Regions from separate parts of the Methylobacterium sp. CB376 genome, predicted to be linked through region 1. Evidence: predicted binding sites of a transcription regulator. Region 1 holds the regulator's gene; each other region holds the start of a gene.
The links. Region 1 encodes PhoB, which activates phosphate uptake and scavenging genes when phosphate is short. Its sites were predicted from a motif close to TGTCATNNANCTGTCAT; they were not measured.
Positions count from the first base shown of each region.

Region 2: the regulator PhoB is predicted to act here: its motif matches at 2,676-2,692, upstream of phnC (phosphonate ABC transporter ATP-binding protein).
Region 3: the regulator PhoB is predicted to act here: its motif matches at 2,764-2,780, upstream of QA634_RS19540 (NAD-glutamate dehydrogenase).
Region 4: the regulator PhoB is predicted to act here: its motif matches at 3,337-3,353, upstream of QA634_RS18620 (NAD-glutamate dehydrogenase).

Region 1 covers NZ_CP121648.1:7,334,511-7,339,666, reverse strand. The annotation lists gene pstC (phosphate ABC transporter permease subunit PstC) at 1-428, shown strand, start outside; gene pstA (phosphate ABC transporter permease PstA) at 454-1,368, shown strand; gene pstB (phosphate ABC transporter ATP-binding protein PstB) at 1,410-2,222, shown strand; gene phoU (phosphate signaling complex protein PhoU) at 2,252-2,974, shown strand; gene phoB (phosphate regulon transcriptional regulator PhoB) at 2,999-3,703, shown strand; gene QA634_RS33760 (GcrA family cell cycle regulator) at 3,917-4,444, opposite strand; gene QA634_RS33755 (cell envelope integrity EipB family protein) at 4,962-5,156, shown strand, end outside.
Region 2 covers NZ_CP121648.1:3,261,169-3,266,324, reverse strand. The annotation lists gene selB (selenocysteine-specific translation elongation factor) at 1-1,084, opposite strand, end outside; gene QA634_RS14820 (DUF1045 domain-containing protein) at 1,196-1,885, shown strand; gene QA634_RS14815 (acetyltransferase) at 1,882-2,499, shown strand; gene phnC (phosphonate ABC transporter ATP-binding protein) at 2,738-3,556, shown strand; gene phnD (phosphonate ABC transporter substrate-binding protein) at 3,610-4,539, shown strand; gene phnE (phosphonate ABC transporter, permease protein PhnE) at 4,574-5,156, shown strand, end outside.
Region 3 covers NZ_CP121648.1:4,315,528-4,320,683, reverse strand. The annotation lists gene QA634_RS19540 (NAD-glutamate dehydrogenase) at 1-2,585, opposite strand, end outside; gene QA634_RS19535 (hypothetical protein) at 2,823-3,197, opposite strand; gene QA634_RS19530 (aminotransferase-like domain-containing protein) at 3,485-4,876, opposite strand.
Region 4 covers NZ_CP121648.1:4,119,458-4,124,613, forward strand. The annotation lists gene QA634_RS18600 (DUF3108 domain-containing protein) at 1-518, opposite strand, end outside; gene rpmB (50S ribosomal protein L28) at 790-1,080, shown strand; gene QA634_RS18610 (FIST signal transduction protein) at 1,338-2,495, shown strand; gene QA634_RS18615 (peroxidase-related enzyme) at 2,684-3,334, opposite strand; gene QA634_RS18620 (NAD-glutamate dehydrogenase) at 3,465-5,156, shown strand, end outside.

The sequences.
Region 1 (5,156 bases):
CCGCCGGCATCATCCTGGCCATCATGATCGTGCCCTTCGTGGCCTCGATCACCCGCGACATGCTCGACCAGATCCCGACCGTCCTGCGCGAAAGCGCCTACGGCATCGGCTGCACCACCTGGGAGGTCGTGCGCCACGTGCTGGTCCCGCAGGCCTCGGTCTCGATCATCGGCGCGATCATGCTCGGGCTCGGCCGGGCGCTCGGCGAGACCATGGCGGTGACCTTCGTGATCGGCAACGCGAACCGCCTGTCGCCCTCGATCTTCGACCCGGGCTCGACCATCGCGTCGCGCATCGCCAACGAGTTCAACGAGGCGGACGGGATGCAGCTGCACGCCCTGCTGGCGCTCGGCTGCATCCTGTTCGTCGTCACCTTCATCGTCCTCATCGTGGCCCGGCTGCTCGTGCGCCGCGTGAAGGTCGCCTGATCCCGCCCGACGGAGCTCTGATGCCATGGACGCCCGGACCACCCTCGCCACGGCAGGCCAGGCCGCGACCGCCGAACCGGCGCGCCAAGCCTGGGGCCGCGTCCGCGCCGGCCGGCGCACCGCCGACCGGCTGCTGATCATCCTCTGCACGGCGGCGACGGCGCTCGGCGCGATCGTGCTGGGCTCGATCCTGCTGATGCTGATCGTCGAGGGCCTGCGCGGCCTCTCGCCGACCCTGTTCACCGAGGTGACGCCGGGTCCCGGCTCGGAGGGGGGCGGGATCGCCAACGCCATCCTCGGCAGCCTGGTCATGACGCTGATCGGCATCGTGGTGGCGACCCCGGTCGGGGTGCTCGCCGGCACCTACCTCGCCGAGTACGGGCGCACGGCCAAGCTCGCCGACGCGATCCGGTTCCTGAACGACATCCTGCTCTCGGCGCCCTCGATCCTGATCGGCCTCTTCGTCTACACGGTGATGGTGCGCACCATGGGCGGCTACTCGGGCTGGGCCGGCGGCGTGGCGCTCGCCATCATCGCGACGCCGGTGATCGTGCGCACCACCGAGGACATGCTGCGCCTCGTGCCGGGCTCCCTGCGCGAGGCCGGCGCGGCCCTGGGCGCGCCGCCCTCGATCGTGATCCGCGCCGTCACCTGGAAGGCCGCGCAGGCCGGCATCGTCACCGGCATCCTGCTCGCCCTGGCGCGCATCGCGGGCGAGACGGCGCCGCTCCTTTTCACGGCGCTCAACAACAATTCCTGGTTCAGCCCCAACCTGATGGGCGGCGTCGCCAACCTCCCGGTGATGATCTACCAATTCGCCCTCTCGCCCTACGAGAACTGGCGCCAACTCGCCTGGGCGGGCGCCCTGCTGATCACCGTGACCATCCTGGGCCTGTCGATCGCGGCCCGCCTGTTCCTGCGCGGCGGCAGGGGCCGCTGAGACCGCGCCGCCCCCCGCCGACGATCCTCCGGAGAACCCCGATGAGCGCCTCCGCCACCGCCGCACCGGTCGTCAAATCCGGCGCGGCCGACGAGACCGCCCCGGTCCGCCTCGCGGTCAAGAACCTCAACTTCTACTACGGGACCTTCCAGGGCCTGAAGAACATCAACCTCGACTTCCACGACCGGCAGGTCACCGCGCTGATCGGGCCGTCGGGCTGCGGCAAGTCCACGCTGCTGCGCACCTTCAACCGGATCTACTCGCTCTATCCCGACCAGCGGGCGGAGGGCGAGATCCTGCTCGACGGGCGCAACATCCTCGACCCGGCGATCGACCTGAACGAGCTGCGCGCCCGCGTCGGCATGGTGTTCCAGAAGCCGACGCCCTTCCCGATGTCGATCTACGACAACATCGCCTTCGGCATCCGGCTCTACGAGCGGCTCGGCAGGGCCGACCTCGACCAGCGCGTCGAGGAGGCCCTGCGCAAGGCCGCCCTCTGGGACGAGGTCAAGGATAAGCTCAAGCAATCCGGCATGGGCCTGTCGGGCGGCCAGCAGCAGCGCCTCTGCATCGCCCGCACGGTCGCCCAAAAGCCCGAGGTGATCCTGTTCGACGAGCCGACCTCGGCCCTCGACCCGATCTCGACCGGCCGCATCGAGGAGCTGCTGGAGCAGCTGCGCGGGGAATTCACCATCGCGATCGTCACCCACAACATGCAGCAGGCGGCCCGCATCTCGCAGTTCACGGCCTTCATGTATCTCGGCGAGCTGATCGAGTTCGGGCCGACGAACCGGCTGTTCATGACTCCGACCAAGCGCCAGACCCAGGACTACATCACCGGCCGGTTCGGCTGACCCTCCCCCTTGCGAGCAGGACGAGCGCCATGTCGGATCACATCGTCAGTTCCTACGACGCGGACCTGCAGAACCTGCGCCGCAGCATCGCCGAGATGGGCGGGATCGCCGAGAAGATGATGGCGGATGCGGCGACCGCCCTGGTGCGCCGCGACGGCACCCTGGCCCAGAGCGTGATCGCGGCGGATGCCCGCCTCGACGGGCTCCAGCGCGAGATCGAGGAGCGGGCGATCCTGCTCATCGCCAAGCGCCAGCCGATGGCGATCGACCTGCGCGAGACGATCTCGGCGATCCGCGTCTCCGGCGACCTCGAGCGGATCGGCGACCTCGCCAAGAACATCGCCAAGCGGGTGGTGGCGATCAGCGATCAGCCCCAGCTCCAGAAGGTGGTGGTCGGCGTCCAGCACATGAGCGACCTCGTGCAGGAGCAGCTCAAGGACGTGCTCGACGCCTACGCGACCCAGGACGTCGCCGTGGCCCTCGACGTCTGGGCGCGCGACGGCGGCATCGACGCGCTCTACACGTCCCTGTTCCGCGAGCTCCTCACCTACATGATGGAGGATCCGCGCAACATCAGCTTCTGCACGCACCTCCTGTTCTGCGCCAAGAACGTGGAGCGGATCGGCGACCACACCACCAACATCGCCGAGACGATCCACTACCTCGTCAGCGGCGAGACGCTGCCGACCGAGCGCCCGAAGAACGACCGGTCGAGCTTCGCCACGGTGGCGCCGCCGGCGCCGGAGGCGTGACCGGACCGGAGACCCGCATTGTCGATGAGCACGAGGATCCTGATCGTCGAGGATGAGGAGCCGCTGACGCTCCTGCTCCGCTACAACCTCGAAGCCGAGGGCTTCACGGTGGATGCCGTGGCCCGCGGCGACGAGGCGGATATCCGCCTGCGCGAGCAGGTGCCGGACCTCGTCCTCCTCGACTGGATGGTGCCGGGGCTGTCGGGCATCGAGCTCTGCCGCCGGATCCGGGCGCGCCGGGAGACCGAGCGGCTGCCGGTCATCATGCTCACCGCCCGCGGCGAGGAGGGCGACCGGGTGCGCGGCCTCGCCACCGGCGCCGACGACTACATCGTGAAGCCCTTCTCGGTGCCGGAGCTGCTGGCGCGGGTGCGGGCGCTGCTGCGCCGCGCCAAGCCGGCCCACGTGGCGCATCTCCTGGTGGCGGGCGACATCGAGCTCGACCGGGTCAGCCACCGGGTGCGGCGCGAGGGGCGGGAGCTGCATCTCGGCCCGACCGAGTTCAAGCTGCTCGAATTCCTGATGCAGAGCCCGGGCCGGGTCTTCTCCCGCGAGCAGCTCCTCGACGGCGTCTGGGGCCACGACGTCTACATCGACGAGCGCACGGTCGACGTGCATATCGGCCGGCTGCGCAAGGCGATCAACCGGCCGCGCCGCCCCGACCCGATCCGCACCGTGCGCGGCTCGGGCTACTCCTTCGACGAGATGTTCGCGAACGGCGCCTCCTGAGCGCCCCGGCCGCATCGAGGCCCGGCATCGGCGGACGGCATCGCGGCGGCGTCGGCCGCGAGGGTCCGCCCTGCGCGCGGCGACGGCACGCTTGACCCTCCCAGGACGACCCTCCCAGGACGCGATCCCGGCAGGATCGCGCCGCGCAGGCCCGCCGGGGCCTCGCCGCCGGGTCGTCGCCGCCGAACCGGTGACGGGTTCGGCGAACGGGGCTCAGCGGAAGGCCACGACCCGCCGGTCGCTGCGCTTGCGCTCGGTCGCCGGCTGGTAGGCGATGCGCGCGTGGTGGGTGCAGTAGGGCAGGCCCGTGATCGAGCGGGCGCCGCAGAAGCGGAAATCGGGCGAGGCCGGGTCGCCCATGGGCCAGCGGCACATGAACTCGCGCAGCTCCATGATCGTCACCCGCTCCGAGAGCGGCAGCGCCGCCTCCGCCGACGGCGGGGGCTCGGCGCGCACCAGCGCCAGCGAGGCCGGCGCGGGCGCCACCATGGTCGGGACCGGCGCCTGGGCGGGCGGGCGCTCCTCCTCGCTCGGCGCGCGGCTGCGCGGCACCGGCGCGGGCGCCCCGTTCGACTTCAGCACCCGGCCGGCCAAGCCGAGCCGATGCACCTTTCCGATCACCGCATTGCGCGAGACGCCGCCGATCTCGGCCGCGATCTGGCTCGCGCTGCGCCCCTCTCCCCACAGCCGCTTCAGGAGTTCGACCCGTTCCTTCGTCCAGCTCGGGCCCGCATCCGTCATCGCCGCCTCCGAATTCCCCCACCCATCAGCGGCAAGGACGCACGCAGCCGTCTGCGTTCGGCCGTGCGACCGCGCGTCCAGTGCCTCTCTGCTGCTGATGATCGCCGCTTCGTGACAGCGCTTGCGACGGGGGTGAACCTACAGGAGCGGCCGTTCTCCGCGCAAGAGTCCCACGGCCCCGCCGGACCCGTTTTCCCCGCGCCGGGCCGGGTTCGCGCAGGGCCGCGGACTGGGGGGAGAGGCGCCCGGCGGGGTCCCCTCCGGGGGGGCGGCGAGGCCAGGAAATCCACAGCGTATCAACAGCTTGTCACGCGCCGGGGCGGGCGCGCGCCGGCGCCCCGAGGCGGCCGCCGCGCACTCCGCGGGCGGCCCCGGAGGGCCCGCCCCGGGCGAGGGCGAGCGGGACAGAGTGGCATCCGCGCCACGCTGCATCCCGTGCGAGAGGTCGCGTTGCCCGGGCGGCGCCCTGCACCTATGGTTCCGCCCCGGGCCGCGCGTGCCCGACACGGGAAATTCCATGCGGACACTCCTCGCGTCCCTGCTGCCGCTCGTCGTTCTCCTGCCCACCGGTCTCGCGGCGGAGCCGGCCGGGGGGATCCGCCTCGCCCCGCACCGGGCGGTCTACGACCTCTCGCTCCTGCGCAGCACCGGCGCCCGCGCGGTCGAGAGCGCGCGCGGGCGCATCGTCTTCGATTTCTCCGGGGATCCCTGC
Region 2 (5,156 bases), 3.6 Mb from region 1:
GGGTGAGGGGAGGGGCGTCCGAGCGCAGCAGGAACGGCTCGCGCGCCGGCAGGGCGACCGCTTCCTCGGCGTGGAGCTGCGCCGGCGCCGTCTCCCCGGGATCGAGCGCGTCGCGGTCGAGGAGGCGCAGGCGCACCGGGACGTCGGCCGTGCCGGCGAGGAGCCGCAGCCGCGCCCCGCCCGCCAGGGGCACCGGGGCCTCCCGCAGCAAGGTGAGCGACACGTCGAGCCAGCGGCTCGGGACGAGGTAGCCGGGGGGGGCGAGGACCTGCCCGCGGCGCAGCTGCGCGAGGTCGATGCCGCGCAGGGCCACGGCGACCCGGCGCCCCGGCTCGGCCGCCTGGACCGGCCGCCCGTGGCTCTGGAGGGCGCGCACCGCGCCCTCGATGCCCTCCGGCGCGACCGCGACCGCGTCGCCGAGCGCGAGGCGCCCGCGCCGCAGCGTGCCGGTGACGACCGCGCCGAAGCCCGCACGGGGGAAGACGCGGTCGATCGGCAGGACGGGGCAGCCGTCATCCGGGCTCGGGGGCACCTCGCCCAGCAGGTCGGCGAGGTGCCCCGCGAGGTCGGCGAGGCCCTCCTCGCGCAGCACCGACGTCCGCACGATGCGCACCGCGAGGCCGGACGCGGCGGCGAGCGCGCCCACCTCCGCGGCCCGGGCCGCCGCCTCCGAGTCCGTGACGAGGTCGCACTTCGTCAACGCGACGACGCCCCGGCCCACGCCGATCAGGCGGGCGATGGCGAGGTGTTCGAGGGTCTGCGGCTTGATGCCCTCGCGGGCATCGACCGCGAGCAGGATCGCGCGCAGGCCGGTCGCCCCGGCGATCATCGCCCGCACGAACCGCTCGTGGCCGGGCAGGTCGACGAGGTCGATCTCGCCCCCCGGCACCCGCAGCAGGGCGAAGCCGGGGACGATCGAGACCCCGCGCTCGCGCTCCTCCTTGAGCCGGTCCGTGTCGGTGCCGGTGAGGGCGCGCACCAGCGCCGTCTTGCCGTGATCGACGTGGCCGATCACCCCGACGACCAGCGCCCGCCCGGCCGGCTCGGCCGCCGCGCGCTGCCCCCGCTCCCCGGGCCTGCCCATGCTCCACGCCCCCGCGTCCCCCGCGCCCCCATCCCGCAACCTCGCCACGGAACCTCGTCACGGAACCGTCATCCGACCGTGATGAACCCGTCCGGAACGCTCGCCGGAGGGATGGTCGTGACCGAGTCGTGCCGCTACGCGCTCTACTACACGGCCCCGCCCGGCTCCGGGCTGGCCCGGTTCGGCTGCGGCGTCCTCGGCTATGACACCGCGACCGGCGCGCCGGTTCCGCGGCACGACGGGTTCGCGGACGCGCAGGACGTGACCCGCGCGCCGAGCCGCTACGGCTTCCACGCGACCTTGAAGGCGCCGATGCGCCTCGCCCCGGGCGTCGCCGAGGCGGATCTGGTCGCGGCCGCGGCGGCGCTGGCGGCGTGGCACCCGCCGGTTCCCGTCGGGCGGCTCGTCGTCGCGACGCTCGGCGCCTTCACGGCCCTGGTGCCGGACGAGGCGCCGCCGGCGCTCGGCCTGTTCGCGGCCGAGTGCGTCGCCGCCCTCGACCCCCTGCGCGCGCCGCTCAGCGAGGCGGAGCGGGCGCGCCGCCGCCCGGAGCGCCTGGACGCGCGCGAGCGGGCGCTCCTCGACCGCTGGGGCTACCCCCACGTCTTCGAGCGCTTCCGCTTCCACATGACGCTGACGGACGCCCTGCCGGAGGAGGACCGCGCGCCCTGGCACGCGCGGCTCGCGGCGGCCTACGGGCCGGGCGAGCCGCTGACCCTCGACGCCGTCACGGTGCTGCGGCAGGACGGGGATGCCCCGTTCCGGGTGCTGCGGCGCATTCCCCTCGGAGACCCCGCATGACCAAGCGCCTCGGGCCGGAGCCCCTCGTCGATCCCACCGCCGCGATCGTGGCGAGCCGCCTCGGCCGCTACACCGAGGTCGGGGCCCGCACCCGCCTGACCGAGACCGAGATGGGGGACTATTCCTACATCGTGAACGACGGCGAGGTGATCGCGACGCGGATCGGCAAGTTCTGCTCGATCGCCGCGATGGTGCGGATCAACCCGGGCAATCACCCGATGGAGCGCGCCTCCCAGGCGCATTTCACCTATCGGGCGAGCCAGTACTGGCCGGAGGAGGCGGACGAGGCCGCCTTCTTCGACCGGCGCCGGGCGCTGCCGGTGGAGATCGGCCACGACGTCTGGATCGGCCACGGCGCCATCGTCCTGCCGGGCCGCCGGATCGGCACCGGGGCGGTGGTGGGGGCGGGCGCGGTCGTGACCCGCGACGTGCCCGCCTACGCGATCGCGGTCGGCAACCCGGCCCGCCTCCTGCGCCGGCGCTTCCCCGAGGCGGTCGCCGAGCGCCTGCGGGCCCTGGCGTGGTGGGACTGGGACCACGAGCGGCTGCGCGCCGCCCTGCCGGATTTCCGTGCCCTGCCGGTCGAGGACTTCCTGGCCCGCCACGGGGGCTGATCCGGGATCCGGCCGATCCAAGCGGATCCCGGATCACGCGCCCGCGCGGCGCGGGAGCGAGGCCGGCATCCGCGATCCCGAAGCGACCGATCGGATCGGGTATCAAACCGCCGCGGCGGGCCTCGCCGCCGGGACGCGGCCGCAAGAATCCGCGAGAGCCCCCCGGCGGCAGCGGCTGTCATTCAACTGTCGCCAAACCGGCGTTTACGTCCCGCGTACGGCAACAGCGGACGGATTGATGCTCGTCGTCGAGAACCTCACGCGCCAATACGGTGACCGCCGCGCGGTGGATGCGATCTCCCTGCGCATCGAGCGCGGCAGCTTCGTGGGCGTGATCGGTCGCTCCGGCGCGGGCAAGTCGACCCTGCTGCGGATGCTGAACCGCCTCGTCGATCCGAGCGAGGGCCGCATCCTGTTCGACGGGCGCGACGTGACGGCCCTGAAGGGGCGGGCCCTGCGCCAGTGGCGCGGGCGCTGCGCCATGATCTTCCAGCAGTTCAACCTCGTCGGCCGGCTCGACGTGCTGACGAACGTGCTGATGGGCCGGCTCAACCACGTGTCGTCCGCCCGCGCCCTCCTGCGGCTGTGGCCCGAGGAGGACAAGGCGCTCGCCCTCGCGGCGCTGGAGAATTTCGACATGGGCGCCTACGCGGCGAACCGCGCCGACGCCCTCTCGGGCGGGCAGCAGCAGCGCGTGGCGATCGCCCGCGCCCTGGTCCAGGAGCCCGAGATCATCCTGGCCGACGAGCCGGTCGCCTCCCTCGACCCGCGCAACACGCGCCTGGTCATGGACGCGCTGGCCGAGGCCAATACGCGGTACGGGATCACGGTCCTGTGCAACCTGCACTCCCTCGACCTGGCGCGCGCCTATTGCGACCGCCTGGTCGGCCTCTCGGCGGGGCGCCTCGTCTTCGACGGGCGCGCCTTGGACCTGACCGAGGCCGTGGCGCAGGACCTCTACGGCCTGGAGGCCGGCGAGGTGATGGACCGGCCGCCCGCGACACCCCTCCCGGAGCCGGGCCCCGCCCTGGCGCCGCCGGCACCGGTCGGCGCCTGACGCGACCCGATGCGGGCCGCCGGCCCGTGGAGAATGATGGAAGGACGGACACGATGCTGACCCGACGCACCCTCGTCGGCGCCCTGACGGCGCTTGCCTGCTTCACCCTCCCGGCCGCCGCGCAGGACTGGAAGGCCAAGTATCCGGAACTGACGCTCGGCGTGATTCCGATCGAGAACGCGTCGGGCACCGCCGACCGCTACACGCCGCTCGCCGATTACCTCTCGAAGGAACTCGGCGTGCCGGTGAAGCTGCGCGTCGCCAACGACTACGCGGCGGTGATCGAGGGCCAGCGCGCCGGCAACATCCAGATCGGCTTCTACGGCCCGGCCGCCTTCGCCCGCGCGGTCATCACCGGCGTGAAGGTCGAGCCGATCGTCAACCAGAAGCACGATAGCGGCGCCTCCGGCTACTACTCGGTCATCTACGTCAAGGCGGACAGCCCCTACAAGACGCTCGCCGACCTGAAGGGCAAGAACCTCGCGCTGGTCGACCCCAACTCGACCTCGGGCAACCAGGCGCCGCGCTTCTTCATGCAGAAGGCGGGCTACGACGTCGACAAGTTCTTCGGCAAGACGTTCTTCGCCGGCAGCCACGAGAACTCGGTGCTGGCCCTGATCCAGGGCACCTCGGACGCCTCCGCCACGCTGTGGAACTCGGAGACGGACGGCACGCTGACCCGCATGCAGACCAAGCACATGCTCAAGAGCGCGGACGGCAAGCCGCTGACGCCGGCCGATTTCCGCATCGTCTTCAAATCCGACTTCCTGCCCGAGGGCCCCTTCGCGGTGCTGGCGAGCCTGCCGGACGACCTGAAGACGCGCATCCGCGCCGCCTTCGTGGCGATGCCGAAGAAGGACAAGGTCGCCTTCGACAAGCTGTCGGACGGCAAGGACCTCGACTTCACGGCGGTGACGCTGAAGGACTTCGAGCCGATCATCGAGATGCTCCGCTACAACGACGAGCAGCGGAAGCGCTCGTAGTCATTCCGAGGACGCATCGGGCGAGGCGGCCGCGTTGACCCAACGGATCGCAAACCTGCCGCCGGAGAGGGCCCGCACCCTCGCGGCGGCCTACGCGGCCGCGATCGCCGGTGCGCGGCGGCGCAACCTCGCCGTGCTCGCCGTCCTCCTCGTCCTGATCGTCCTGGCGGGCGCGATGGCGGAGGTGCGGCCGCTCACCTTCCTCGAGAACATCCGGAACTTCACGGCCTATCTCGGCCGGATCATGCCGCCCCTGTCGCCCGGCACCCTGCCGGGCGACCTCGCCGCCTGGTACTGGGGGCTGCCGAAATGGACCATGCTCCTCGGCGAGACGCTGCTGATGGCGTATCTCGGCACGCTGTTCGGCGGGATCGCGGCCTTCGGCCTGTGCTTTCTCGCCACCGCGAACCTCGTGCGCTCGCGCCTCCTCTGCTTCGCGACGCGGCGCTTCCTGGAACTGTGCCGCACGGTGCCGGAGGTGGTGTTCGCGCTGCTCTTCGTGATCGCCTTCGGGCTCGGGCCGATGGTCGGCGTGATGGCCCTCGCCATCCACACGGCCGGGGCGCTCGGCAAGCTCTTCTCCGAGGTGGTCGAGAACATCGACATGAAGCCCGTCG
Region 3 (5,156 bases), 3.0 Mb from region 1:
CGCTTGGGGAAGAAGCCGCCCTTGGCGCCCACCGGCACGATCACGGCGTTCTTGACCTGCTGCGCCTTCACGAGGCCGAGGACCTCGGTGCGGAAATCCTCCGGCCGATCCGACCAGCGCAGGCCCCCGCGGGCGACGTAGCCGAAGCGCAGGTGCACGCCCTCGACGCGCGGCGAGTAGACGAAGATCTCGAAGAGCGGCCGCGGCAGCGGCATTCCCACGACTTTCGCGCAGGCGAACTTGAAACTGATCGTGTCGCGCGGGCCTCCTTCCTCAGCCACCTGGAAGAAGTCCGTACGCAGGGCCGCTTCGACAAGGTTCACGAAGCGGCGCAGGATCCGATCCTCATCGAGGCTGGTGACACCGGACAACGCAGCCTCGATCTCGGCCCGCGCCACAGCTTCGGCTGCCACCCGGTCGCCTGTAGCAGCCGGATCGAACCGGGCGCGAAACAGGGCGACTAGCCCCTTGGCGATCACCGGGTGCCGCGCGAGCGTGCCAGCGATGTAGTCCTGCCCGTAGCGGATGCGGAGCTGGCGCAAGTACCTCCCGAGCGCTCGCAGCAGCGCCGCCTCGCGCCATGGCAGGGCGGCCTCAAGGACAAGGCGGTTGTAGCCATCGGACTCGGCGAGCCCATCGGCGACTGCCAGCATAGCCTCTTCGAGCACCGCCGCCTCGGCGAGGCTTATATCCGCACCCGTGGCACGCTCCAGGAGCATGTCATATAGCCAGACGCGGTCACCCTCGCCGACGCCAGAGGGCCGCACCTGGTAGGTGCGTTCGTTGATTACCCGGAAGCCCAGGTTTTCCAGGGCCGGCACGCGGTCGGACAGGGCAATCGAGGTGCCGCGCGAGAAAGCTTTGAGGCGGATCTGGTTCGCGGGATCGGTATCGCGGCGACCGATGTCGACTCCCCGCGGCCGGTCGGCCTTCAAGCGTTCGAGGATCGCGACGTCAGCGACCGCTACCTCCGGCAAGTAATTGTCACGGTATGCGACGGAGAATGCCTCGGCATAGCGCGCGGCCAACATGCGAGCACGGGCGCCGTCGCTGAGCGTGGCCAGCGCCGCGCGCAGGCTGTCGCCCCAGGTGCGCACGATCCCCGCGATCTCGGCCTCCAGCGCGCTGGGATCGCGCTCCGGCACGCCTGGCTCGGACAAGCCGATGATGTAGTGGGTTCGCGCCAGCGGCCCCTCAGGGAAATCCGGGTAGGCCGCGGAGAGATGGCCGCCGTAAGTCTCGGCGAGGTGGGCACCGATCCGGGCGCGCACAGTCGAGTCGTAGCGGTCTTTCGGCACGTAGACGAGCAGTGAGACGAAGCGGCCAAACTGATCCGGTCGCGACAGCACACGCAGGCGCGGCCGATCGGCAAGGCTTGCAATCGCCAGGGTGAAGTGGGTCAGCCGGTCGAGGTCGATCTGAAACAGTTCGTCGCGCGGATAGGTCTCCAGCACCGCGAGCAGGCTGCGCCCTGCATGGCTCGTAGGGTCGAGGCCAGCGCGATCGGCCGCCGCCGCCGCCTTGCGGCGCAGGATCGGCACCTCGTGGGCGGGATTGGCGTAAGCGGAGGCCGTGAACAGACCCACCACCCGCACCTCGCCAGACAGCTTGCCGTCCGCTGAGAACAGCTTGATCCCGATGTAGTCGAGGTAGCCCGCTCGGTGCACTCGCGCCTTAGCGCTGGCCTTGGTGATGATGAGCGCCTGCGGCTCCTGCAGGAAGGTGAGGATCTCCGGAGTGTAGTCGATCCAGCCGGGACCGGGCCGCAGCACTGCCGCGCCGCGATCACGCAGCACGCCGAGGCTAGACTCGGGCACCAGCGAGTACGTCTCACCCGCAATGCCGTGTTCCTGCATGCCGAGCAGGGTGAAATGGCCGTCCGCGAGCCAGTCGAGGAAGGCGCGCGCCTCAATCGTCTCGACCTCCGAGAGCAGCGGGGACCCTTGCCCGATGCCTGCAGACAGAGCGGCGAGGCGGACGCGCATCGCCTCAGCGTCGTCACTCACCAGCGCTACGTCGCGGTAAACCTCGCCGAGCTCGGCCTCCAGCCGCTCCCGCGCCGCCCCCTCGATCCGGTCGAGATGGATGTGGATCAGGCTCTCGCGGGCGAGCCCGCCGTGTGCCTCGGCCGTGGTCTCGCCGACGACCCGGACGAGGGCGCCGCCCGCGTCGCGCTCGACGCCAAGGATCGGGTGGGCCACGAAGTCAGGGGTCAGGCCGTGCTCAGTCAGCGCGGCCAGCGTCGAGTCGAGCAGGTAAGGACGGTTGTCGTTGATCACCTCAATCACGGTGATCTCACATGGCTGGGCGCTGCGCTCGATCGTGGCATCGCGCAGCCGCAGCCGCGCCGGATCGCCCGGCCGTCGGGGCTCAGCCAGGAAAGCGCGAGCGTCGCAGGCGAGGTCGGCGAGCACCGCGGCGGGATAAGAGGTCAGATCCTCCGGGGGCACCCGTCCGAACAGGTCACGCACGAAGCCTCCCCGCCCACCTGCTCGCGTGACCGCTTCGGCGGCCGTCTTGATGAGGCCGGTGCAGGCATTCTCTGCGTCAGAGGACGGCAGTACGGGGGTGGTCTCACGTGTCACAGCTCTTCCCCATTCGGATCGTGAGCGCACCAACAAGTATCAATATCGATGCGCAACACACAGCGTTTTTTTTCTAGCTCGTGACGTACGATTAATCGGAAATAACGATAAAATGGTTCGGATCGCTCCATCAGAGACGGGTAGGCTCGCACCGTCCACATAACTCAGATTTTCCAATTTTAATGAAATCGTCATTGGACCCGCACGGATTACTTCATCATTTCTGCTCGCGCTGTCTCAGCAAGCGGGACGTGCCCGCGCCACCCGGCAAGCAGCCAGATCCCAAGCACCACAACGCACGCTTTTCAGGAAGATCGGTCGGGAGAAATCCGGAGGCTCGTCGAGCGCGGTAGCAAGCGATTTGACCGACGCCCAGTCGGTCTCAGCCGCAACGACGTCGCCCGCCTCGCCCGGCGCACCGACAGTGTCGTCCATGTAAAGCTGGCTGCCCCGGGTCGAGCGGGCACCGATCTCGATTATGCCGAGGCGATAGGTGCCTACCCCGATCACGAGACGCGCGGGATCCGCCGCACCGTCACCTTCGCCGCAGCGACCGACCGTCCGTTCCACGCTCTCGATCTCCCCGCGCGCATATTCGTGCAGCACATCCATTGGGGCGCCTATAAAGCCGGGACAATCGAGGAGGCGTGCATTCGCCCCATCGTTGCGGATTTGCATGGCAGTCGTAAACTCCGATGGCCTTTGACGCGCTCAGATTTCAAACAACCGCGACGCACAACATGACATTCATCGCTTCTGAATTTTGAAGCGCGAGCCACTAAGCGCACGCTCAAATTCTCAAGTCAGCCGTCCGAAATAACGACGGAGTGGTTGCACTCGCCTTCGACACCTCTCGACAGTAAAAATCATTGGCGCCTCTTCGCTGCCTATTATCAAGTTCAAGCGACAGAGAAGACGCTCAGAGGTGGCCGAGCAAGGATCTCGCTAAGGATGGAGAGAGCACCGGAAAGCTCGCTTAGATCGTCTGGCGCACCTAGGCACACGCGAACGGCGCCCGGATCGTCGTCATCAACAGTGGAGGCGGTCGGAGGCGTTACGAGGATGCCCTGCCCGCGTGCCGCCGAAGTGAAACGCGATGCGGACCATTCCTGCGGCAAGGGCAGCCAGGCGTAGAAAGGGGGATTGTCCAGCTTCTCCACAAACGGAAAGAACTTCGCGAAGAGACGATACCGCTCGGTTGCCTGCCGCCTCCGCTCACGAATCAGCTCATCGAGCCTGCCGCTCTCGAGAAGACGAACCGCCAGGTCACCCAAGATGGGTGCAGCGAACCATGAGGAGGCGTGGACAAATAATTCAGCCCGACCCTTGAACGCGGGAGGAACCGAGAGTGTTCCGAGCCGAAAACCCGGTGCGACACACTTAGAATAAGACGTTGCATAGAAACTTCTTTCGGGCACGAGCGCCGCGATCGGAAGCGGCCTTTCAGGATAGAAGAAACTGTAGACGTCGTCCTCAATAATGAGGAGGTCAAGTTTTTCGGCCAATTCGGCAATGCGCTTTCGTCGCTGGAGACTCATGGTCCGCGCTGTCGGACTTTGTAGAGTCGGCATAGAGTAATAGACGCGGGCACCAGAAAGCCGGCACGCTGCCTCCAAGGCGTCAGGATCGGTGCCTTCATCATCAAGATCAACCGGCACGAGCGTGAGTGAGTTCGCGACTGCGATCGCCTTGAAGCCCGAGTAGGTGAGCCGATCGACGAGTATCTTGTCGCCTGGCTGTGCCACGAGACGCACGGCAATGTCGAGGGCATGCTGAGCGCCGTTGCACAGATACAGCAGCGCGGGATCAACGCTGAACGCATCATCCGAAATGGAGCGGGCAATGACTTCGCGATGATGCCCGATGCCTGAATGGGGATGATAATCGAGTAGTGGCGCTAGTTCTTGGGGACGGTAGACATCGCTCAGGAGCCCAGAGAGAACATCCGCCTCGCGACCATGAGCTGGCACATTGAGGGCCATGTTCACGGCTTGCGGCGCGGCCGCGCCGATTGGGACGGTCGATGCGCGCCTGCGCACAAAAGTCCCCTGCCCGACATGGCTGCTGACGATGCCCCGTTGCTCCGCCTCTTGATATGCTTTGCTGACAGTACCAACTGATAATCCGATCTGCGCAGCCAGTTCACGGTGCGGCGGGAGGCGCGAGCCGTCGACTAGACGGTTCTCCACGACGTCCTGCTCAAGCGCATTTACCAGAGCAAGGTAGCGCGGACCTTCCGACGACAGCTCCCGGGGCAGCCAGCCGAAAAACTTGGTCTTCTCCGAGGCCATGAAGCAATTTTCCTTGCGCTGATCTATCAACCGTAGGTCCGACTCTAGCGACCGCGTGTGACCAACGAATTAGCTCTTCGTTCGTATGGGTTCAGGCAGGTGGCACCAGTGGCGCGGCTGAGACACTCTTTCACCACGATCTCTGGGATACACGGCTTCAATCCGTGAACACAGGAGGAACGCGGCAACCGAACTCCACATTGACATTGATCAGGCCTGATGCAAGAAGGGGCAGTGCGGTACATGTACCAGGTCAAAGCGTTGAAAGTGAAGCGCTTGT
Region 4 (5,156 bases), 3.2 Mb from region 1:
CAATTCTGCGGGTCGGTGAGGTCGCCCCGTCCCTGGGCGGGCATCAGCAGCGCGCTCACCGGATCGACCACGGCCCGCTTGCTCGCCGCGTCGACCGGCACCCGCTCGGGATCGACCAGGAGCGGCGGCACGATCTCGGAGGCGACCACGTTGCCCCGCGCCAGCGCCATCCGGACGGTGATCGAGGTGCTCGACGAGTGCGAGGACACCGCGAAGGTGCCGGGGATCGGGCGCCCGGACCCCGCGACCCCCGAGGCCCGGCCCGAGCCGTAGCCGCCGGTGATCGCGCCGACGAGGCCCGTGAGCTTGGCCGTCACGTCCATCCGGTAGCGCTGGCCCTCGATCGCTCCCGTCATCTGCGCGGTCCCGATCGGCACGCCGGCCAGCATGATGCCGTAATCCACCGTCACCGCGGTCGCGGCCGCCCGTGCGCGGGCCGCCGCGGCAGGGTCCGCCGGCCCCATCCCGAGCAGCAGGCCCGGGGCGAGGAGGGCCGGGAGGAAGGGCTTGGCACGCATGGCACAGACCGTGGTGAGGGGACGCGGGACGAGCCCGCCATCCGCAGGAATCGCGCGGCATCGTGACGAGTTTAAGGTTAACGCTTCGTCTCGGCGCCCGCGGGCGCGCGGACGTGACGCCGCTCACGCTTGACGAAACCGCCCTCTCTCCCCTATAGGCGCGAGCCTTCCTGGCTTTCGCGCGGTCCGGTCGCCGCCGCGGTCGCTGTTCCAGCGCCCGGCGTGAGCGTCAAGCGGCCCGTGGCCTATCGGATTGTGAAGGACTGATACCATGTCGCGTCGCTGCGAACTCACCGGCAAGGCCGTGCTCACCGGCCACTTGGTGAGCCACTCGAACCGCAAGACCAAGCGCCGGTTCCTGCCGAACCTGTGCAACGTCACCCTGCTCTCCGACACGCTCGGCCGCTCCGTGCGCCTGCGCATCTCGGCCAACGCCCTGCGCTCGGTCGAGCACCGGGGCGGGCTCGACGCCTTCCTGGTCAAGGCCGGCGAGCAGGACCTGTCGCAGAACGCGCGCCTGCTGAAGCGCGAGATCGAGAAGAAGCTCGCCGCCGCGGCCTGAGCGGCCCCCGCCGGGCGCGGCGTTCCGCGCCGCCGGCGGGGCCCCCGGGCACCCGATCGAGAGCCGCCGCCCGACCCGGGCCGGCGGCTCTTCGCGTCCGGGGCGTCTTCGCGCCCGGGGCGGGATCGCGGCTGTGACGCCGTGTCGGGGCGGCCGCCCTTGCCGCGCTGCGCGTTCTGCCGCAGCGTGCCGCCCAACAGCCCGGCCGTGCCGGGATCCATCGGCCCGCTCGCGGCCGGGGTTGAGGGAGGCGTCCCGTGACGAAGGGTGGGCGCGCGCATCTGTGCGGCGTGCAGACCGCGTGGTCGGAGCTGGACCGGGCCGAGGAGGCCGTGGCGGCCATCGCCGACGCGATCGACGCGCGGCGGGTCGGCCAGCTCCTCGTCTTCTTCTCGCCCGCCTACGGGGCCGACGCGGTCGCGGCGGCGCTGGCGCGCCGCTTCCCGGGCATTCCGGTGGCGGGCTGCACCTCCTCGGGGGAGATCAGCCCGGCGGGCGGCCTCGATCGCGGCCTCGTCGCGGTCGCCTTCCCGCGCGAGGGCTTCCGGGTCGTCTCGACCGTGCTCGCCGACGTGGAGCAGCTCGACGTCGAGGCGGCGGTGGCCCGCGTGCGCAGCCTGCGCCTGCGCCTCGGCACCGAGGGGGCGGAGTACGGCCAGCGCTTCGCGATCTCGCTCATCGACAGCCTGACGCTGGCCGAGGAGCGGGTGACCTCGGCGGTCGCCTTCGGCCTCGACGCGATCCCCCTGGTGGGCGGCTCGGCGGGCGACGCGCTCACCTTCGCCCACACGGCGCTGATCCACGACGGGGTGGTCCATCACGGCGCGGCGATCCTGCTCATCGTGGCGACCGACCACCCGATCCAGGTGTTCAAGACCGACAACCTGGAGCCGCGGGCGGTGAAGTTCGTGGTCACCCAGACCGACGCCGAGCATCGCACGGTGCGCGAGCTCAACGCCGAGCCGGCCGCGGCCGAGTACGCGCGGGCGCTCGGCCTGCAGCCCGAGATGCTGACCCCGACGGTGTTCGCGGCCAATCCGCTCGCCGTGCGGGTCGGGGGCGACTACTTCTGCCGCTCGATCCACCGCCTCAACCCGGACGGCTCGCTGAGCTTCCTGTGCGCGGTCGACGAGGGGGTCGTGCTGACGCTGGCCGGCCGCAAGGATCTCGTGGCGACGACCCGGGACGAGCTCGCCCGGCTCGACGCGTCGCTCGGCGGCCTCGACCTCGTCATCGGCTTCGACTGCGTGCTGCGCCGGCTCGACGCCGAGTCGCACCAGGTCCGCCACCGCCTGTCCGATCTCTATCGCCGCTACAACGTGATCGGGTTCGAGACCTTCGGCGAGCAGTACCGGGCGATCCACCTCAACCACACCTTCACGGGAATCGCGATCGGGGCGGGGTCGCGGGCGTGAGGGCGCGCCGCATCCCGGCGCGCGGGTGATCCGCGCGGCCGCGCCGGCAGCGCCCTCCTCGCCGCGCGCCATCCCGGCGGCCCGGGACGCCGACGCATCGGGCCGTCGCCGATGGCGGACCCGGGCTTCGCTCAGGCGCCGCGCGGGCTTGTGATACGTTTTCCGGAAGTGATCTTCCGGAAAACGTATCAGACCTTCGGCAAGGCGCGCGCGTCGCCGTGGTAGGAGCGGTTCGGCCGCATGTCGACCGCCGAGGCCATGCGGTTCGTCATGTTGAAGAAGCTCGCCACCGCCGCGATGTCCCAGATGTCCTTGTCGGTGAAGCCGGCATCGCGCAGCGCCTCGCGGTCCTCCTCCTCCACCGTCCAGGGCGCCTCGGTGAGCGCCACCGCGAAGTCGAGCATCGCCCGGTGGCGCGGCGAGAGCGACGCGGCCCGGTAGTTCATCACCAGCATCTCGCCGAGGACCGGGTCGCCCGAGAGCACGCGCACCGCCGCCCCGTGCGCGGTCAGGCAGTAGTAGCAGCGATTGGCGCTCGACACCGCCACAGCGATCATCTCGCGCTCCAGCTTCGACAGGCCCGACGGCGCCAGCATCAGGTCGCTGTAGAAGGACACGAAGGCGTCGAGCTTGGCCGCGTCGTGCGCGTAGGCGAGCAGCACGTTCGGCACGAAGCCGATCTTCTCCCGGCACTTGTCGAAATAGGCGGCGAGGTCGGGGGGCAGCTCGGCCGCCGGCTCCAGGTCGAGGGCCATCACGGCGCCCTCGGTCTCCTGGAGGCGCGGGTGCTCGCCGACCTCCTCCTTGGCCACCTTCCTCTTCGGCTTCGCCCCGGCCATCGCGTCGTCTCCCTGTCGTCGCGACTGAGCTATAGATCGGGAAACGCACGCGGACGAGACGCCAGGGTTGCGGGCCGCCGAGGTCTATGTCACCCGTCGCCCGCTGACACCTCGGCGGGAGGGACGAGCCGTGGACCTGTCGACCGCGACGCCCGAAGCGCGGGCGAGCCGCACCGACCTCATCGCCGCCGCCGTCGCGGCGGCGGAGGCCCGCCGGGAGCCCGGCGACTTCGTCCGCGACCTGTTCGGCCGAGTCCCGCCCGAGGATCTCAACGCCTACGCGCCCGAGACCCTGGCCGACCTCGCCCTCGCGGCCCGCCAGCACCTCGCCGCGGCGCGGCCCGACGAGAGCGGCGCGGATCTGCGCCTCAACGACGTGGTGGTGGAGCGCGACGGCGGGCGGCGCGACGTCACCGTCCTGGAGGCCATCAATCCGAACCGGCCCTTCCTGCTCGATTCGACCCTGGCCGAGCTGGTGGCGCGGGGCTACGAGCCGCGCCTCGTCGCCCACCCGATCCTGGCGGTGGAGCGCGGCCCCGACGGCGCCCTGCTGCGCCTCGTGGGCGAGACCACCGCGGGAGCCGGCGACGCGCTGAGCCGCGAGAGCTTCATCCACATCCATCTCGACCGGATCGACGACGAGGGCGAGCGGGCGGGCCTCCTCGACGGCCTCGCCCAGGTCTACGCCGACGTGGCGGTCTCCACGCAGGACCACCGGGCGATGCTGGCCCGGCTCGACGCGGTCGCCGCCGCCTACGAATCCGCGCCGCCGCCGGTGGCGGCCGAGGAGGTCGCGGAGGCCCGCGCCTTCCTCGACTACATCCGGGCCGACCAGTTCACCTTCCTGGGGATGCGCGAGTACCGGCTCGGCGAGGGCGCCGAGTACCGGGGTGTGCGCGAGAGCGGCCTCGGCCTCCTGCGCGACGGCTCCGTCGAGGTGCTGCGCCGCGGCCGCACCATGGTGGCGATGACACCCGAGATCCGCGCCTTCCTGGAGCGGCCCGAGGCGCTGATCATCACCAAGGCAAGCCTGATCTCGCGGGTCCATCGCCGCACCCACCTCGACATGGTCGGGATCAAGCTCTTCTCGGGCGACGGGCGCGTCGCGGGCGAGCTGCGCATCGTCGGGCTCTTCGCGAGCACCACCTACACGAGCCGGGCCGAGGAGGTGCCGTACCTGCGCCGCAAGGTCGCGACCGTCGTGGCCGAGGCCGGGCTCGACCCGACCAGCCATGCCGGCCGCTCGCTCCTGCACGTGCTGGAGACCTATCCGCGCGACGACCTCTTCCAGATCGACACCGATCTCCTGCGCCGCTTCGCCCTCGCCATCGTGCTCCTGGCCGAGCGCCCGCGGGTGCGGGTGCTGGCGCGGGCGGACAAGTTCGGCCGCTTCGTCTCGCTCCTCGTCTTCGTGCCGAAGGACCGCACCGACGCGGCCCTGCAGAAGCGAATCGCCGCCCACCTCGCCATGCGCCTCGGCGGGCACATCTCGGCGATCTACCCGGATTATCCGGAGGGGCCGCTCGCCCGCTTCCACATCGTGATCGGCCGCCGCGAGGAGGTTCCGCCGGCGATCGATCCGGCCGAGCTCGAGGCCGAGGTGACGGCCCTCTCGCGCACCTGGGCCGACGGCCTGCGCGACGCCCTCGCCGAGGCCATGGACGGCGGCCGCGCCCGGGCGCTCGGAGCCTACTACGCCGAGGCGTTCCCGGCGGGCTACCGGGAGACCTACGACAGCGCTCAGGCCCTGTCCGACATCGCGATCCTGGAGCGGATCACGGCGGAGCGCCCGCGCGCCGTCGACCTCCACCGCCACCCGGGC